DNA from 3 places in the Streptomyces capparidis genome. Region 1 is predicted to be linked to each of the others. Evidence: riboswitches for the same ligand, from Rfam matches in the RefSeq annotation. Region 1 holds a riboswitch; each other region holds the start of a gene.
What was found. A riboswitch is a leader RNA that binds a small molecule or an ion and turns the genes downstream of it on or off. The one in region 1 is predicted to bind cobalamin.

Region 1 (5,824 bases):
CTCGTCGGCGACGGTCGCGGTGATGCCGTTCATGGACGACCCCGCCGAGTACTGGATGTACCTGCTCAGCCAGGCGTTCGGCTGGTCGGGGCTGCTGTGGGCGTGGGGCACGGTGATGCTCGGGCTGCTGGTGTCGGGGCCGCGGTCCGACCGGTTGCCGGTCTCCCGCGCGGCCCTGGAGCGCTGGCACCGCACCACGAGCCTGACCACCATGGCCCTGATGGCCGCGCACGCGCTGATGTTCGCCGCCGAACTGGTGCGCTACGAGGCCCGGCTGTCCTGGGCGGACCGGCTGTGGAGCGGGTTCGCGGACTCGTTCGTCCCCGGGTGGTACGACTCGGGGACGGGCCGGACGGCCATCCCGATCGGTCAGGGCGCCCTCTACCTCGCCGTCCCGCTCGGGCTGCTGTTCTACCTGCGGCACCGCATCGGCGCGAACACCTGGCGCCGGCTGCACCGGTTCGTGATCGTCGTCTATGTGCTGAGTGTGTGGCACACGCTGCTGTACGGCACCAACGTCTGGTACGACGAGTGGCCGCGCACCGTGCTGTGGTTGCTGCAACTGCCGGTCGCCGCGCTGCTCCTGCTGCGGCTGCTGCGGCCCGCCCGGCGGGCCGAGCGCCTGGGCCCGCCCGGCCGCCGGGAGGGGGCGTCCCGGGCGGGGTGGGCCGTGCGGGCCGCGGGCAGACTGGCGGTCGGCGCCGTGGTCGTGGGGCTGCTGGCGGTGGTGGTGTCCGGCCACGACGGCGGGCGGGCCCGCCCGGCCGATCCTCCGGCGACGGCACCGCACGATCAGTCATCGGAGTGATCAGGAACCCGCCGGGGCGGCCCGGTCCGGCTCCGTGGGGAGGAAGGTCACGTGCGGCGCGCCGGTGCGCGGGTGGATGACGACCTCGCAGACGACGCCGTACACCTCGGCCAGCAGCTCCGGGGTGAGGATCCGGGCGGGCGGGCCGGAGGCTGTGACCTCGCCGTCGCGCAGGACGTGCAGCCGGTCGCAGTAGTAGGCGGCCAGGTTGAGGTCGTGCAGGGCCACCAGGACGGTGGCGGGCAGCCGCCGCAGCACGCCCAGGACCTCCAGTTGGTGCCGGACGTCCAGGTGGTTGGTCGGTTCGTCCAGGACGAGGAGCGCCGGCTGCTGGGCGAGGGCGCGGGCGATGAGCACGCGCTGGCGTTCGCCGCCGGAGAGCCGGTCGAAGGGGCGGTCGGCCAGGTCGGCGGCGTCCACCGCGGTGAGGGCGGACTCGATCAGGCCGACGTCCTCGGCGGTGTCGCCGTCGAGCAGCCGCTTGTGGGGGGTGCGGCCCATCGCGACGACCTCGCGCACCGACAGGTCGAGGTCGGCGGCGGGCTCCTGCACCACGGCGGCCAGGGTCCTGGCCAGGCGCCGCGGGGACAGTGACCAGGCGTCGGCGCCGTCGACACGGACCTGGCCGGCCCGCGGGCGCAGCACGCGGTAGACGGCGCGCAGCAGGCTGGACTTGCCGCTGCCGTTGGGCCCGACCAGGCCGATCACCTCACCGGGGCGCGCGGTCAGGGAGACCTCCCGCACCAGGTGGCGCGCGCCCGCGGTGAGGGTGACACCGTCGATGACCAGTTCTGCCGCGGTCATGCCACTCCTCGGTCGGTGTGGCGCCGGGCGTCCCGGCGCATCAACCACAGGAAGAACGGTCCGCCGCACAGCGCGGTGAGCACACCGACCGGGATCTCCGTCGGTGCGGCGACGGTGCGCGCGGCGATGTCGGCCCAGATCAGGAAGACCGCTCCGGCCAGTGCCGCCGTCGGCAGCACGCGGCGGTGGTCGCCTCCGACGAACAGGCGCACGATGTGCGGCAGCATCAGGCCGACGAAGCCGATGGGCCCCGCCGCCGCCACCAGCACGCCCGTGACCAGGGAGAGCAGCACGAACATGCGGGCCCGGAAGCGGGCCACGTCCAGGCCCATCGTGGTGGCGGCCTCCTCGCCCGCCAGCAGCAGGTTCAGGTGGCGCGCCCGCGCCATCAGGATCCCGATGCCGAGCAGCAGGGCACTGCTCGGCAGCCACAGCGTCCCCCAGTCGACTCCGCCCAGGCCGCCCAGGGTCCAGGCGAGGACCGCCCGCGCCTCGTTGCCCCGGTCCGTGGTGAGCAGCAGCAGGTCCAGCACCGCGGTCAGCACCGACGCGATCGCCACACCGGAGAGCACCAGCCGCGAGGAGGTGACGCGTCCGCCGGTGCTGGCGGTGGCGTAGACGAGGAACAGGGCACCGAGGGCACCGGCGAACGCGGCGGCGGACAGCGACACCGGACCGAACACGCTCACCCCGAAGACGATCACCATCACCGCGCCGAGGGACGCCCCGGAGGAGACCCCGAGCAGATACGGCTCGGCCAGCGGGTTGCGCACCAGGGCCTGCATGGCGGTGCCGACCACGGCGAGACCGGCGCCGGTGACGGCCCCGAGCAGCACCCGCGGCGCCCGCACGTCCAGGACGATCGTCTCCCGTGCCGTGGACCACGTCGGCTCGGACCGGTCGAGGCCGAGCGCGTGCGTCACGATGCCCCACACCTCGCCGGGGGGCACGCGCACCGATCCGATGGCCATGCCGGCCGTGGCCGAGAGCAGGAGCAGCAGACCGAGGGCGACCAGGGCGAGGGTGAGGGAGCCGCGGCCGGGCCGGTCCCCGGCGCGCGGGCGCCGGGCGGCGTCCGCGGCCGCGGGGGTGTCCTTGGCAGGAGCCCTCACCGGAAGCTGCCGGGGTGCAGGCCGCGGGCCAGGTCCTCGACCGCGTACGCCGAGCGGACACCGACCAGGGTCGCGGTCAGCGGCAGCACCACGAACCGCTTGTTCCGGATGGCGGGCACATCGGCGAGCGCGGGCCGGGAGAGCAGGAACTCCTTCTTCCGCTCGACGCTGCCGGCGCCGGCGTAGTCGTAGATGGCGATGACCTCGGGCCCGCGGTCCACGACCTGCTCCCAGGAGACGTCGGCGAAGACGTCGTCGAGGTCCGCGAAGGCGTTCCGGCCGCCGGCGAGCCGGATGAGCTCGGTGCCCAGGCTCCTGCCGCCCGCGGTGAAGGCCGTCTTGTCGCCACTGTCGTAGACGAACACCGAGACGGCGGATTCGCTCCGCACGGCGGAGGACGCCTTGCCGACGCGTCCCCGCAGGTCGGCGACCAGCTTGTCGGCCCGGTCCGGCACGCCGAAGATCCTGCCGATGGTGCGGATCTCGTCGTAGGTGTCCTCCATCGTCACCCGCTTCCTGCCGCAGTACTCGCGGTTGAGGTAGGTGTCGATGCCCGCGTCGGCGAACGCCTCGCGGGAGCGTCCCTCGTTCTCGGCGAACGCGCTGCCGTAGCCGCCGTAGACGAAGTCCGGCTCGGCGTCCAGGACGGTCTCGAACGACGGCTCCTTCCTCGCCAGCTCGGGGACGGCCTCGAAGTCCTTCCTCAGCTCGGGCAGGACTGCCGAGTCGGGGAAGGCGGTGCCCACCATGCGGTCCTTCAGGCCCAGGGCGAGCATCAGCTCCGCCGGGTGCTGGTGGATGGTGACCACCCGGGAGGGCGGCTCGTCGTACGTCGTCCGTACGCCGCAGTTGTCGATGGTGACCGGGAAGCCGTCGACCGGTGACGCGGCGGTCTCCGGCTTGCCGGCGGAGTCGTCGCCCGTGCCGCACCCGGCGGTCAGCAGGGCCGCGGAGAGGGCGAGGGCCGCGGCGGCGGCGCGCAGGCGGGAACGGCGGGGCATGCGGTGGTACACGTGAAGCCTCCTGGGGAGTCCGCGCTCCTCGGAACGGGCCCGCGACAGGCCAGTGTCCTGACTCCCGGATCGACGTTCCCCCTGCCTTCCCACGCGGTGCGCGGTGGCATGCCGAAGGGGTGCACTCCCCGGTCACAGTGGCGGGACCGTGCCGGATTCGCACCGGCTTCCTGTCTCCCGTCGCGGCGATGACCAGGCGATCCTACTTATCCGTGCACCGGGGGTGAAAGGGCGCGCGCACGACCGCACGCCCCGCACCGCCTCATCCCTCGCGGACCGCCCGCAGGACCAGCCGCTCGGCATTCTCGTCGTACGGGCGGCCGTCGAAGCCGCCGAACACCTCCACCCGGCCGAACCCCGCCTCCTCGACCATCCGCCGCAGCTCCACGGCGCTGTAGACGAACCACACCAGCGCGGCCCGCGTCACCCGCTCGCCCCGGACCAGCACCCAGTCGCTGCGCAGCCGCGCCCAGTCGTCCAGCACGGTGTCGGTCTGCACCAGCAGGTCCGCGCCGCGCCGCACCACCTTCGGCGGGGTGACCCTGCGGGCGAGCTGCTCCTTCCCGGCCAGGTCCAGCAGCACGCTCCCCCCGGGGGCCAGACAGGTGTACATCGTGCGCAGGACGCGGGCGTTGTCGGCGGGGTCCTCGAAGTACCCGAACGAGGTGAACATGTTGAGCACCACGTCGAAGGCGCCCGGCTCCGCGTACTCCAGCACGTCGGCCCGGACGTACCGGACCGGCGCCCCGGCCCCTGCGGACAGCGCCCGCGCCCGCTCCAGCATGGCCGGGCTGCGGTCCACACCCGTCACGGCGAAGCCGCGGCGGGCCAGCGGCACGGTGAACACGCCCGGCCCGCAGCACAGGTCCAGCACCCGCGCTTCGGGCGCGAAGGACAGCAGGGGGGAGCTGTCGAGCAGTTCCTCCGCCCGGGCGTAGCGCTCATCGGGGAAGAGGAAGTCGTGGAACTCGGTCCAGAAGTCGTCGTCCTGGAATCCGCTCGTGTGGGTCATGGTGTCTCGGTGCTCCTTGTCCGTCGTCGCCCCGGTTGTCGTCGTGGCGGTTCCCGTCGTGCTCTCCCTCGGCCCGGCCGCTGCCCTCCCCGCTGCCGCCGTCCTCCCCGCCGTCGCCGGCGCGCGGCGCGCCGTTCCGGCCGCGCGGCGACCATGAAGCTGCCGAGCGGGATCAGCGACGAGTTGGGCGGCAGGAACCGCGGCGGACCGCTGAGTGTGGCCACCATGGGGCCCGGGCCCGCGGCGCCCCCGGCCGCTCACCCACCGTCCGTCCGCCCGGGCCGGTCGGCGAAGGGCTCGGTGAGCACCCGCACGGTGTTGGCGGCGGCCACGGCCCGGTGCGTGGCGAGTTCGGCGGTCTCGGCCTCCGCGTAGACGATGCCCGCGTAGCCCCGGCTGTCGTCGAGGTGCTCCAGGCGGTCACCGATCCGCTTGACCGGGTACCAGGCCGGTGCGCCCGGCATCCCCTTCAGCCGGTCGAGCCCGGCGACCCCGGTGAACACCCCGGGCGCGGCCGGGTAGCCGAGGACGAAGGCCACCGCCGGCCCGCCGGGCGGCCGGGCGTCCATCAGCCGGGGGCAGCGGCCCAGCGCCGTCTCCACCATCGCCTCGTACACGTTGACGCCCAGCGCCCGGCACATGCCCTCGCCGACCAGGGCCCCGCCGATCCGCGGATTGACCTCCACCACCTCCGGGCCGTCGGCGGTCAGCACGAACTCCACATGGGCGAAGCGGTCGGTGTACCCGATCGCGGCGAGCACGCGGCCGAGCCACTGCTCGAGGGACACTCGCCGCGGTTCCGGGAAGGCGACGGGGAACGCGGTCGTCTCCTCGCGGAAGCGCGGTTCCGGGGACATCAGCCGGCTCGAGACGCCCAGCAGCCGGGTCCGGCCCGCCCAGGTGAGCGTCTCGGCGCTGTACACCGGGCCGCGGAAACACGGCTCGGCGAACAGCCGGCCCGCCAGCCGCCGCCCGGCGGCCTCCGCCAGCGCCGCGTCCAGCTCACGCTCGTCCCGGACCAGCCACACATTCTGGCTGCCCGTGCCCGCCGAGTCCTTCAGGATCGCGGGCAGAC
Region 2 (5,824 bases), on a different contig from region 1:
TACAGGCCGGGGTCGGCGCCGCGCAGGGAGCCGCAGTACACCGGCAGGGCGTTGCCGCCGCGCTCCTCGACGGCGTCGCACAGCACGTCCACGAACGTGGTGTTCCCCGACAGCTCGTGCGCCCGGTAGAACAGCACGCCCACGGTGGGGCGCTCCGGCTTGGCGGCCCGGTCGCCGTGCACCCCGAAGACGGGCATGGGGCGCGGCGGCGCGAAGCCCTCACCGGTCAGCAGCACGGTGTCGGAGAGGAAGCGGGCCAGTTCGGCCAGGTTCCCCGGGCCGCCCTCGACCAGGTAGCGCAGCGCCTCGGCGACCACGCCCGCCGGGACGGTGGACTCGGCCATCAGCTCCGCGTCCGGCACGGCCTCGCCGCCGAGCAGCACCGCGGGCACCCCGGAGGCGCGCACGGCGGCGAGGCCGTCCTCCCAGGCGCGCTTCCCGCCGAGCAGCCGCACCACGGCGACGTCGGCGCCGTCGAGCAGGCCGGGCAGGTCGTCCGCGACGTCGACGCGCGCGGGGTTGCCGATCCGGTACCCGGCGCCGGACGCCCGGGCGGCCAGCAGGTCCGTGTCGGCGGTGGACAGCAGCAGAACGGTGGTCACGCGCCCTCCTGGTTCATAGCTCCGCCGCGAGGCGAATCCTGCGAATATCCGATGATGTGTGCATCCCGGGCGGTCGGTGCGGGAGCGGCTCCCGCACGCCCGGCGGCCCTCCCGGCGGCGCCCCCGCTCACGGCGCCCCCGCTCACGGCGCCCCCGGCGGAACGAACGGCAGGCCCTCCGGCACGCCGTCCTCGATCAGCCGCAGCAGCGCGCCGGTGTCGGCGTGCTCCTCCACCAGGTCGCCCAGGCGGTCGAGCTGCTCCTCGCGCAGCTCCCCGAACCGGGTGTCCGGCGCGGGCTCGAACGCCCGCCCGGCGTCGGCCGCCACCCGGCGCAGGAACGCCCTGCGGAACCCGTCGTTCTCCAGCGCCCCGTGCCAGGTCGTGCCCCACACCGCGCCCACCCGGCAGCCGTCGAGGAACGGCTCGCCGCCGAGCACCTCCACCACCCCGTGGTGGATCTCGTAGCCGTGCACGGTCTCGTCCAGCGCCCGCCCGGTCGGCCGGGCCAGGGTCTTGTCCGGCGCGAAGACGGTGCGCACCGGCAGCAGCCCGAGCCCGTCCACCGCGCCCGCGCGGGACTCCACGTCGTCCTCGATGCTCGCGCCGAGCAGTTGGTAGCCGCCGCACACCCCCAGCACGGGGCGGCCCTCGGCGGCCCGGCGGGCCAGCGCCTCGGCGAAGCCGCGCTCCCGCAGCCAGCGCAGCGCCCGGACGGTGCCGCGCGTGCCCGGCAGCACCACCAGGTCGGCGTCGGCGAGCTCCTCGGGCCGCTCCACGAAGCGCACCAGCACCCCGGGCTCGGCGGCCAGCGCGTCCACGTCGGTGAAGTTCGACAGCAGCGGCACCGCCGCGACCGCCACCCGCAGCGTCTCGCGGCCGTGCGGGGGAGCGGCGGCCGCCCCGGAGCGCCGGGCGAGGCCGAGGCCGTCCTCCTCGTCGATGCCGAGCCCGGGCACCATCGGCAGCACCCCGAGCACCGGGCGGCCGGTCAGCCGCCGCAGGCTCTCCAGGCCCGGCTCGAGCAGCGTCACGTCGCCGCGGAACTTGTTGACCACGAACCCCGCCAGGTGCCGCTGGTCGGTCCCGGACAGCAGCGCCACCGTGCCGTACAGCGACGCGAACACCCCGCCCCGGTCGATGTCCCCGACCAGCACCACCGGCAGGCCCGCCGCCGTGGCCAGGCCCATGTTGACGATGTCGGTGCGCCGCAGGTTGATCTCGGCGGGGCTGCCCGCGCCCTCGCAGATCACCGCGTCGTACTCCCGCCGCAGCCCCTCCAGGCACTCCAGGACGGTGCCGAACAGCTCGCGCTGCCGCCCGTCGTGGTAGCCGCGGGCGCTCAGCTCGCCGACCGGGCGGCCGAGCAGCACCACCTGGCTGCTGCGGTCGCCGCCCGGCTTGAGCAGCACGGGGTTCATCGCGGCGGTCGGCTCGACGCGCGCGGCCTGCGCCTGCATGGCCTGCGCGCGGCCGATCTCGGCGCCCTCGCGGGTGACGAAGGAGTTCAGCGACATGTTCTGCGCCTTGAACGGGGCGACCTTCACCCCCTTGCGCACCAGCCACCGGCAGATCCCCGCGGTGACCACGCTCTTGCCCGCGTCGGAGGCCGTCCCGGCCACCAGCAGTCCGCCACCCGTCACCGCGTCCGCCTCCCCGATCCCGATACCGATCCCGACCCCGTGCCCGCCGCTCCCTCGCGTCCCGCCGCCCGCCGCACCACGGCGCGCACCACCGCGCGCCGGGCGCAGTGCCCGGCCACCGCCGCGCCGAGCGCGAGCGCCCCCACGCGCGCCGACAGACGCACCGCGCGCTCGACGTCCGCCACCGCGACCGGCCGCCCCTCGGCGCCCAGCACCGGCCGGTGCTCCACCCGCCCGCCGTAGGACAGCGTCCCGCCGAGCCGCACCCCGAGCGCCCCGGCGAACGCGGCCTCGGCCCGCCCCGCGTTGGGGCTTGGGTGGCGGTGCCCGTCCCGCCGCCACGCCCGCAGCGCGCCGCGCCGGTCGGGGGCGGCCAGCACCGTGAGCGCTGCGGTGAGCCGGGCGCCCGGCCAGCCCACCGCGTCGTCCAGGCGGGCGGCGGCCCAGCCGAACCGCAGGTGGCGGGGGGAGCGGTGGCCGACCATCGCGTCCAGCGTGTTCACCGCGCGGAAGCCCAGCAGCCCCGGCACGCCCGCGAGCGCCCCCCACACCAGCGCGCCCACCACGGCGTCGGAGGTGTTCTCCGCGACGGACTCCACCACGGCGCGGGCGATCCCGTCGGCGTCCAGGGCCATGGGGTCGCGTCCGCACAGGTGCGGCAACCGCTCCCGCGCCGCGGCCAGGTCCCCGGCGTCCAGCGCGGCGGCGACGGCGCGGGCCTCCCGGGCCAGCGAGGTCCCGCCGAGCACGGTCCAGGTCGCGGCGGCGGTCAGCGCGGCGGAGGGCAGCGCCCGGCCGCGCGCCGCGCGGGCCAGCGCCGCGGCGCCCGCGTCGACCCCGCCGGCGCACACGGCGGTGTGGACGGCGCCCGCGGCGCGGTGGTCGCGCCACAGGCGGTGTTCGAGCGCGCCCGCGGCCCGGCCGAACGCGGCCACCGGGTGCCCCCGTCGGGGGTCGCCGAGCAGCAGGTCACCGGCGTAACCGAGCGCCACCCCGAGCGTGAACGACGCGGAGGCGGTCGAGGAGGAGGGGCCCACTGGTCAGCCCGTCGGGCGGTGGCCTCGTGCGGGGGCGGGCGGTGCGGGTGGTCGGCTGGAGCCGGGCATGGCAGATGTCCTCACTCAGGGTCCGCGCCCTGGTTCGACGTGACCGGCGGTGAGAGTCTCCTGGCTCCCGGATCGACGCTCCCTCCGGTCTTCCAGCCGTTTCCGACCGTGACCTCGGGTGGAGGGACGCTCCCCGGTGACAGTGGCGGGACCGCGCCGGATTCTCACCGGCTTCCTCTCCTGCCGCCGCATGGCGGCTCCGATACCACCACGTGGCGGGAGAGGCCGTCAACTCCGCCCCGTGACGCGAGAGCGGGGTGCGTCAGCGCCGTGAGCAGCGCCGACGCACCCCGAGTGCGGTCAATTCCCGGGCCCGTGAAGGGCTTGGCCGCAAGCCCGCGCAGGGGGGCGGCCGGCCATCCCCGGGGCCTGCCGGGACGTCAGGAGACGATCAGGTGGATGCCGTAGGCCACGGCCGCGGCGCACAGCGCGAAGCAGGTGTACGCGCCGGTGCGCGCCACCGCGCCGGAGGCGCCGCCGGTGGCGGTCGCCTGCCGGGACATGCCGATGATGCCCAGGGTGAACAGGCCCACGAGGCCGACGGTGACGACGACGCTGACGCCGAACACCGCGCCGAGGGCGGCCCAGTCGATGTGCACGGGAAGACTCCAGGAAGGGGGGAGGCCGTCAGGGGGGAGGCCGGGCGAGGGGTCAGGCGGTGGGGGCCGCGGCGGGCGCGGGCTCGGCGGCGGGGGCGGGGACGGACGCGGCCATCGGCGCGGGAGCGGCCGGGGCGGTGTCCGTGCCCGGGACGACCGGCACCACGGTGACCTCGTCCACGGCGGCGGGCTCGTCCACCTCGTTGACGTTGTCCGCGTGCACCGGCTTGCGGCGCGAGGCCAGCCAGATCGCGGAGCAGGCCAGGATGCCGAGCACGGCCACGGCGGCGACCCCGGCGTCGCCCTGGTCGGCGAGGAGGGCGGCGGCCGCGGCGACCGAGCCCGCGGCCGGGAGGGTCAGCAGCCAGGCGGTGGCCATGCGGCCCGCCACGCCCCAGCGCACCGGGGCGCCCTTGCGGCCGACGCCGGAGCCGAGCACCGCGCCGGAGCAGACCTGGGTGGTGGACAGCGCGAACCCGATGTGGGAGGAGCTGAGGATGACCGCGGCGGCGCCGGTCTGGGCGGCGAAGCCCTGCGGCGGCTCGATGTCGGTCAGGCCCTTGCCCATGGTGCGGATGATGCGCCAGCCGCCGAGGTAGGTGCCGAGCGAGATGGCCAGGCCGGCGGAGACGATGACCCACAGCGGCGGGTCGGCGTCGGCGCCCAGCGCGCCGCCGCTGATCAGCGCCAGGGTGATCACACCCATGGTCTTCTGGGCGTCGTTGGTGCCGTGGGCCAGGGAGACCAGCGCGGCGGAGGTGATCTGCCCGGCGCGGTAGCCCTTGGACGACGCCTTCTCGTCCAGGCCGCGGCCGAGGCGGTAGGTGAGGCGGGTGGCGAGGGCCGCGGCGCAGCCGGCCACGATCGGCGCGGCGACGGCGGGGATGAGGACCTTCATCATCACCTTGTCGCCGTTGACGCCGTCGAGGCCGACCGAGACGACCGTGGCGCCGATCAGGCCGCCGAACAGGGCGTGGGAGGAGCTGGACGGCAGCCCGGCGAGCCAGGTGAGCAGGTTCCACACGATCGCTCCGACCAGACCGGCGAAGATCACTTCCGGTTGGACGCCTGCCGCTTCGTCGATGATGCCGCCGGAGATGGTCTTGGCGACCTCCACCGACAGGAACGCTCCGACGAGGTTGAGCACCGCGGACATGGCCACCGCGGCCTTGGGCTTCATCGCCCCGGTGGAGATGGTGGTCGCCATCGCGTTGGCCGTGTCGTGGAAGCCGTTCGTGAAGTCGAACACGAGGGCCGTAATGATCACGATCCCGATGAGAAGCGTGATGTGTTCCATGCACCCAGGCAATCTTCGAGAGGGTCGGTGGCGTGGCGACCGTACGGAATTCGGATGAACGGAAGGTGAACGCGGATTGGCGTGGCGGTGCGCCGCCTCCGCGGCCCGGATTCCTCGGGGTTGTGCGCCCGTATATGTGACATGTGTCACTTTTCTCGGGTGTCGCATCGGGGAGCTGACGACGCGCCGTGCGCGCCCTGCGCGCCGTATCGTCACCGACCCCGCGCGCCAGGGATGTGCGCTCCCAGCGCACTCCGCCGGGAAACGCCCCCTGCCCGGGAACGCTCAACCGAGAACACGCCCCCCCCACGCCCCGCCCGGGGACACCACCCGCACACCGGCCGCCCCCGCCCCGCACCCTCTCCCGCCCGCCGCCCCGCCGCCCGTAAGGTCGCCGCATGGCAGTGAACGCGGATCTCATGCGCGCCTGGGAGCAGGTCACCGCGACGGCGCGGCGGATGACCGAGGACGGGCTGGTCGTCGGCACCTCGGGCAACGTCTCCGCACGCGTGGGCGACCTGGTCGTCGTCACCCCCACCGGGGTGCGCTACCACGAACTCGGCCCCGGCCACCTGGTC
Region 3 (5,824 bases), on a different contig from region 1:
GAGCACGACCACCCGGTCGCAGTACATCGCCGCCAGGTTCAGGTCGTGCAGGGCCACGACGCTGGTCACGGGGAGCTCCGCGACCAGCGCCAGCAGGGCGAGCTGGTGCCGGACGTCGAGGTGGTTGGTGGGCTCGTCCAGCAGCAGCTCGCGCGGCTCCTGGGCGAGCGCGCGGGCGATCTGGACGCGCTGCCGCTCCCCGCCGGACAGGGTCCGCCACAGGCGCCCGGCCCGGTCGGTGAGGCCGGTGCGGTCCAGGGCGGCGCGCACCGCTGCCTCGTCCGCCGGGGACGGGGGAGCCCAGGCGCGGCGGTGCGGGATCCGGCCGAGCCGCACCACGTCCAGCACCGTCAGCTCCACCTGCGTGTCCGCCTGCTGCTCGACCACGGCCACCCGCCGGGCGACGGCCCTGCGGCCCCACTGCTCCAGCGCCCGGCCGTCGAGGGTGACGACGCCCGAGGCCGGCGCCAGCACCCCGGCGAGCAGCCGCAGCAGCGTGGACTTCCCCGAGCCGTTGGGGCCCAGCAGCCCGGTGACGGACCCGGGGGCCGGGCTGACGCACACGCCGTCGAGGATCAACCGCCCGTCGGCGGCGCGCGTGACCCGGTCGGCGGCGAGCGTCATCGCGCGACCCTCCGGGTGCGGTACAGCACCAGCACGAACGCGGGCACGCCGATCAGCGAGGTCACCACGCCCACCGGCACCTCCTGCGGGTCGAGCGCGGTGCGGGCCAGGGTGTCCACCCACACCAGGAACACCGCGCCGGCCAGGGCGGTGAGCGGCAGCAGCCGCCCGTGCCCGGGCCCGGCCACCGCGCGGGCGGCGTGCGGCAGGACCAGCCCGACGAAGCCGATCGCGCCCGCCGAGCTGACCAGCGCGGCCGTCAGCAGCGCGGTGACGCACAGCAGCACCAGCCGGGTGCGCGCCACCGCGACCCCGAGCGAGGCCGCCGCGTCCTGCCCGAACGCGAAGGCGTCCAGGGTGCGCGCGTGGCCCAGGCAGACGGCCAGGGCGACCACCAGCACCGCCGCACAGCGCCACACGTCGCTCCACCCGGCCCCGCCGAGCGAGCCGAGCAGCCAGAACAGCACCCCGCGGGTGGTCTCCGCGTCGGCGGCGGTCATCACGACGAACGAGGTGAGCGCCGAGAACAACTGCATCGCGGCCACCCCGGACAGCACCACCCGGTCGGTGGTGCCGCCCAGGGTGTGGCTGAGCAGCAGCACCAGCGCGAACGAGCACACCGCCCCGGCGAACGCTCCCCCGGAGACCGACAGCGCGCCGCCGCCCGCGCCCAGCACCACCACCGCCACGGCGCCCGTCGAGGCGCCCGAGGACACCCCGAGCACGAACGGGTCGGCGAGCGGGTTGCGCAGCAGGGACTGCATCACCGCCCCGCACACCGCGAGACCCGCCCCGCACACGGCCGCCAGCAGGGTGCGGGGCAGCCGCAGGTTCCACACGATGCCGTCCCGGATCGGGCTCAGCCCGGAGGTCCCGCCGCCCAGGTGCGCGGCCACCACGGACCACACGTCGCGCACGCCGATGTCCGCCGGGCCGATGGTGATCGCCACCGCGACGGACACGGCCAGCGCGGCGGCGCCGGCGGACGTGCGCAGCAGGACCCCGGTCGCGGTCGCCGCCGTCACCCGGCGAGGCCCCACGCGCGCAGCGCCGCCGCGACCTTCTCCACCCCCTCGACGGTGCGGATCGTCGGGTTCATGGCCTGCCCGCTGAGCAGCACATAGCGCTTGTGCCGCACCGCGTCCATGTTCCTGGTCACCGGGTCGGACTCCAGGAACGCGATCTTCTTCGCGGCGGTCTCGGCCGTCTGCGACCTGCGGGTGAGGTCGCCGATCACCAGCACGTCGGGGTCGCGGTCGACGACGGTCTCCCAGTTGACCTGGGGCCACTCCTGGGTGGTGTCGTCGAAGGCGTTCCGCGCGCCGAGCGCCTCGGTGATCACTCCGGGGGCGCCGCAGCAGCCCGCCATGTAGGGGGACTTCTGGTTGGCGAACCAGTACAGGACCGAGGTGCCGTCGGCGTCGATCCCTTCGGTGGCCCGGTCCATCCGGGCCCGCAGGTCGCGGACGAGCCGCTCGCCGCGCTCCTCCGCACCGAAGACCCGCGCCAGGTCCCGCACCTCGCCGTACACGGTGTCCATGGTCAGCGGCTCGGTCCGCGCCCCGTCGCCGTCGCCGCTGTTGTCCTTGCCCGCGCAGTCGGCGGGGGAGAGGTAGGTGGGCACGCCCAGCTCCCGGAACTTCCCGCGCGGCGCCACACCGCCCTTGGCGAACGTGGACGCGAAGGACGCGGCGACGAAGTCCGGCTCGGCGGCCAGCACCTTCTCGAAGGAAGGGGCGTTGTCGGCCAGCCTGGGCACCCGCGCCTCGGCCTTCTCCAGGCCCTTCATCACCGGGTCGGTCCAGGTGCCGGTGCCCGCCATCCGGTCGGCGAGGCCCAGGGCGAGCATGATCTCGGTGGTGCCCTGGTTCAGGGACACCGCCCGCTCGGGCGGGGCGGCGATCTCCACCCGCTGACCGCAGTTGTCCAGGACCACGGCCCGGCCGGAGGGGGCGCCGGAGGAGCGCGGGGAGGCGTCCTCACCGCAGGCGGCCAGCAGCAGCGCCGAGGCCAGGAGCAGGGCGGGGAAGCGCGGGGGGTGCGTGACGGGCACGGATGTTCCTCGTGTGTCGAGGGCCCAGGCGCGGGACCCGTTCGGACAAGGCCGCCAGCAGGTCTTCGGACTCGGGATCACCCGGACGGGGCGCCTTCCCGGACCTCGGTCGTGCCGACCTGCGTCCAGTGGCTCGTACTGCCCCGCCCGTCACCCTCACCGCTGCGCGTCAGTTCCGGATTCGCACCGGATTCCCTTGACTGGCCCGGGCAAGCTATCACGCCGCCCCAAGCCGCCCGTCCCCCGCCGCCGCCCGCACCCCCGGGTGCCACCGCCCCTGACGCGGCGGCACCCGGGGACCCCCTAGCGGCTGGTGGGCGCGAACACCGCGACCGTGCGCGGCGGCACCGTGAAGGTGCCCGTGGCGCTGTCGTACGCGGCGGACCTCACCCGCTCGTCAGCGCCCGCGGCCTGGACCGGGTGCAGCCCGTGGGCCTCGCCCGCCAGCTCGGCGATCCGCTGGGGGACGCGGTCGGGGGTGGCGTTGAAGACGACCACCAGGTCGCCGAGCCGCATCGTGACCACCCCGGGCACCTCGTCCCGGCCCGACAGCGGGAAGGACAGCGCCCGCTGCACCTGACCGGCCGTGGCCAGGCTGAAGGCGCTCTCCGTGCTGCGGATCCGCAGCAGGTCCCGGTACGCGGCCGCGGCGTGCTCGATCTCCGCGCAGCCCGGCCTGAGGGTGTCCGCGGCCAGCAGCGGCCTGGCGTGCGACCACTTGTCCGCGTTGTCCGCGGCCGGCGGCAGGCCGCGGCCGAAGCCGTTGCCGTCCCGGCAGTCCCAGTGGATCGCGTTGAACCAGTCGCCGCTGTCGTAGGAGTTGCGGTCCAGCGACTTCGAGCGCAGCAGGTCCGTGCCGGCCTGGGAGAGCGCGGGGCCCTGCGAGAAGGCGGCCGTCGCCATCGCCAGGACCTGCATGCGGGCCCGGTCCGCGGCCGGGACGGAGCGGGGCAGCTTGAACGCCAGCGCGTCGTACAGGGACTCGTTGTCGTGCGCGTCGGCGTACGCCAGGGCGTCGCCCGGCGCGTCCGCGTACCCGGCGGGCGCGCCGCCGTAGTCCACGTCGGCGCCGGTCACCGTCCTGCCGCCGCTGTCGGTGAACGTGAACGACTTCAGATTGCCCGAGAGACCCACCTTGATCAGGTCCTGGTAGTGCAGCAGGCGGGCCCGCTGCTCGGCCGGGGAGCCGTTCGCCGCCGAGCCGTTGGGCTCGGTGTACAGCCCGGAGGCGAAGCCCTGGACACCGGGGTCGGCGTCGAACGGGCCGCCGCCGCGCACCGCGTCCCTGGCCCGGTCGGAGAAGGTGGCCACACCCGTGCCGGCCATGTTCTCCTGCGTGGCCTGGGTGAAGCGGGCGCCGTCGGCGACCTCGCCGAAGTCCCAGCCCTCGCCGTACAGGACGATGCTCCTGCCGTCCACGCCGTCCTCGCGGACCGTGAGCGCGTCCAGGGCCGCGCGGACCGCCAGGATGTTCTCCTTCGGGTGGTGGCCCATGAGGTCGAAGCGGAAGCCGTCCACCTTGTACTGCCGGGCCCAGGTGACGACCGAGTCGACCACGAGCCGGCCCATCATGGTGTGCTCGGGCGCGGTGTTGGCGCAGCAGGTCGAGTCGGCCACCGAGCCGTCGGCGAGCAGCCGGTGGTAGTAGCCGGGCACGATCCGGTCGAGCACGGAGGTCCTCGCCTGCCCGGCGGCGCTGGTGTGGTTGTAGACCACGTCCATCACCACGCGCAGCCCGTCCTCGTTGAGGGCCTTGACCATCTTCCGGAACTCCACGGTGCGGCGGGTGCCGTCCGGGTCGGAGGCGTAGGAGCCCTCGGGCACCGTGTAGTGGTACGGGTCGTACCCCCAGTTGTAGGCGTCCTCGCCGGCCGTCGCGGACACGCACTCCTGCTGCCGCTCGGAGTCGGCCGGCAGGGCGGCGAGGTCGCACTCGGGCGCCGCCTGGTCGGCCTTCCGCTCGGGCACGGTGGCGAAGTCGAAGGCGGGCAGCAGGTGCACGTGCGTCGTGCCCGCCTCGGCGAGCCTGCGCAGGTGCCGGGAGCCGTCGCCGTCCTTGTCGCCGAAGGCCAGGTAGGTGCCGCGGTGCGCGGCGGGCACCGTGCCGTCCTCGACGGAGAAGTCCCGGATGTGCAGCTCCTGGATCTGCGCGTCGCGCAGCGGCACCGCCTTCGGCTTCCGCAGCGACGACCAGCCCGCGGGCGCGAGCGCCGCGTCGTCGAGGTCGGCGACGACGCTGTGCCGGGAGTCGGCGGTGAGCGCCACCGAGTACGGGTCGGTGACCGTGTTGGTGACGACCTCGCGGGCACCGGGCGCCCAGACCCGCACCACGTACCGGTACTGCTTGCCCCGCCAGGACCGGGGCCCGGTGACCGACCACACCCCGGCGGCGTCGTCCCGGCGCATCCCGACCCGCCGCCCGTCCAGCTCCAGGTCCACGTCCTGGGCGGTGGGCGCCCACACGGACAGGGTGACCCGGCCGTCCCGGAACACCGGCCCCAGCGGCGCCTTCTCCGCGGCGGCGCCGTACACGTCGTCCAGCGCCCCGGGGGTCTGCACCCCGGTCGCGGCGAGCAGCGCCCCGTTCCCGGCCCGCTGCGTCGCGATGAGCTGCCCGCGCAGCGCGGGGCGGATCCGGTCCCGGTCGCGCGGGTCCACGGTGAACGCCGGGAGGTCCTTCAGGTGGGGGTGCTCGGCCTTCTGCGCGTCCGTCAGCGACGAGGGGATCAGCCGCAGCCAGTGGCCCTCGTGGGACAGCGCGCCGTCCTCGATCGTGATGTCGCCCCGCGGCGCGTACACGAGCTGCTGGCTGGTCGAGGCGGTGGCCCTCACCTGCCACACCACGGTGTGGGCGTCGATCCACTGGGCCTTCGACCTGCCGAGGTCGAGGTCCGGCGCGGAACCCACCGAAGGCAGCAGGTAGCCGCTGTCCCCGGAGTTGAGCCACACCTCGTGGCCGTGGGTGCCGAAGTCCAGGGAGCGGTCCGCGGGGATGTCCTTCTCGTCGCCCCGGTGGACGATGTAGCTCAGGGAGGTGGCGCCCTCGGCGAGCGGGACCTCGAAGGTCACGCCGTAGGCGTCCCGCGCCACGGGCTCCAGCGGGTCGGCCCAGTCGGTGGGCTGCTCGGCCCCCGCCCAGGTGTGCAG

Region 2: another riboswitch for cobalamin. It lies ahead of ACYVO2_RS19950 (cobalamin biosynthesis protein); the one in region 1 lies ahead of ACYVO2_RS05305 (ABC transporter substrate-binding protein).
Region 3: another riboswitch for cobalamin. It lies ahead of ACYVO2_RS24480 (ABC transporter substrate-binding protein); the one in region 1 lies ahead of ACYVO2_RS05305 (ABC transporter substrate-binding protein).

The regions. Positions count from the first base shown of each region.
Region 1 is NZ_BAAGTD010000004.1:120,252-126,075, reverse strand. It holds gene ACYVO2_RS05320 (ferric reductase-like transmembrane domain-containing protein) at 1-808, shown strand, start outside; gene ACYVO2_RS05315 (ABC transporter ATP-binding protein) at 809-1,612, opposite strand; gene ACYVO2_RS05310 (FecCD family ABC transporter permease) at 1,609-2,724, opposite strand; gene ACYVO2_RS05305 (ABC transporter substrate-binding protein) at 2,721-3,725, opposite strand; cobalamin riboswitch at 3,768-3,947, opposite strand; gene ACYVO2_RS05300 (class I SAM-dependent methyltransferase) at 4,000-4,749, opposite strand; gene ACYVO2_RS05295 (ATP-grasp domain-containing protein) at 5,007-5,824, opposite strand, start outside.
Region 2 is NZ_BAAGTD010000024.1:570-6,393, reverse strand. It holds gene cobN (cobaltochelatase subunit CobN) at 1-602, opposite strand, end outside; gene ACYVO2_RS19955 (cobyric acid synthase) at 745-2,244, opposite strand; gene ACYVO2_RS19950 (cobalamin biosynthesis protein) at 2,241-3,236, opposite strand; cobalamin riboswitch at 3,404-3,528, opposite strand; gene ACYVO2_RS19945 (hypothetical protein) at 3,731-3,949, opposite strand; gene ACYVO2_RS19940 (inorganic phosphate transporter) at 4,002-5,246, opposite strand; gene ACYVO2_RS19935 (class II aldolase/adducin family protein) at 5,645-5,824, shown strand, end outside.
Region 3 is NZ_BAAGTD010000033.1:37,801-43,624, reverse strand. It holds gene ACYVO2_RS24490 (ABC transporter ATP-binding protein) at 1-624, opposite strand, end outside; gene ACYVO2_RS24485 (FecCD family ABC transporter permease) at 621-1,649, opposite strand; gene ACYVO2_RS24480 (ABC transporter substrate-binding protein) at 1,646-2,677, opposite strand; cobalamin riboswitch at 2,717-2,897, opposite strand; gene pulA (pullulanase-type alpha-1,6-glucosidase) at 2,981-5,824, opposite strand, start outside.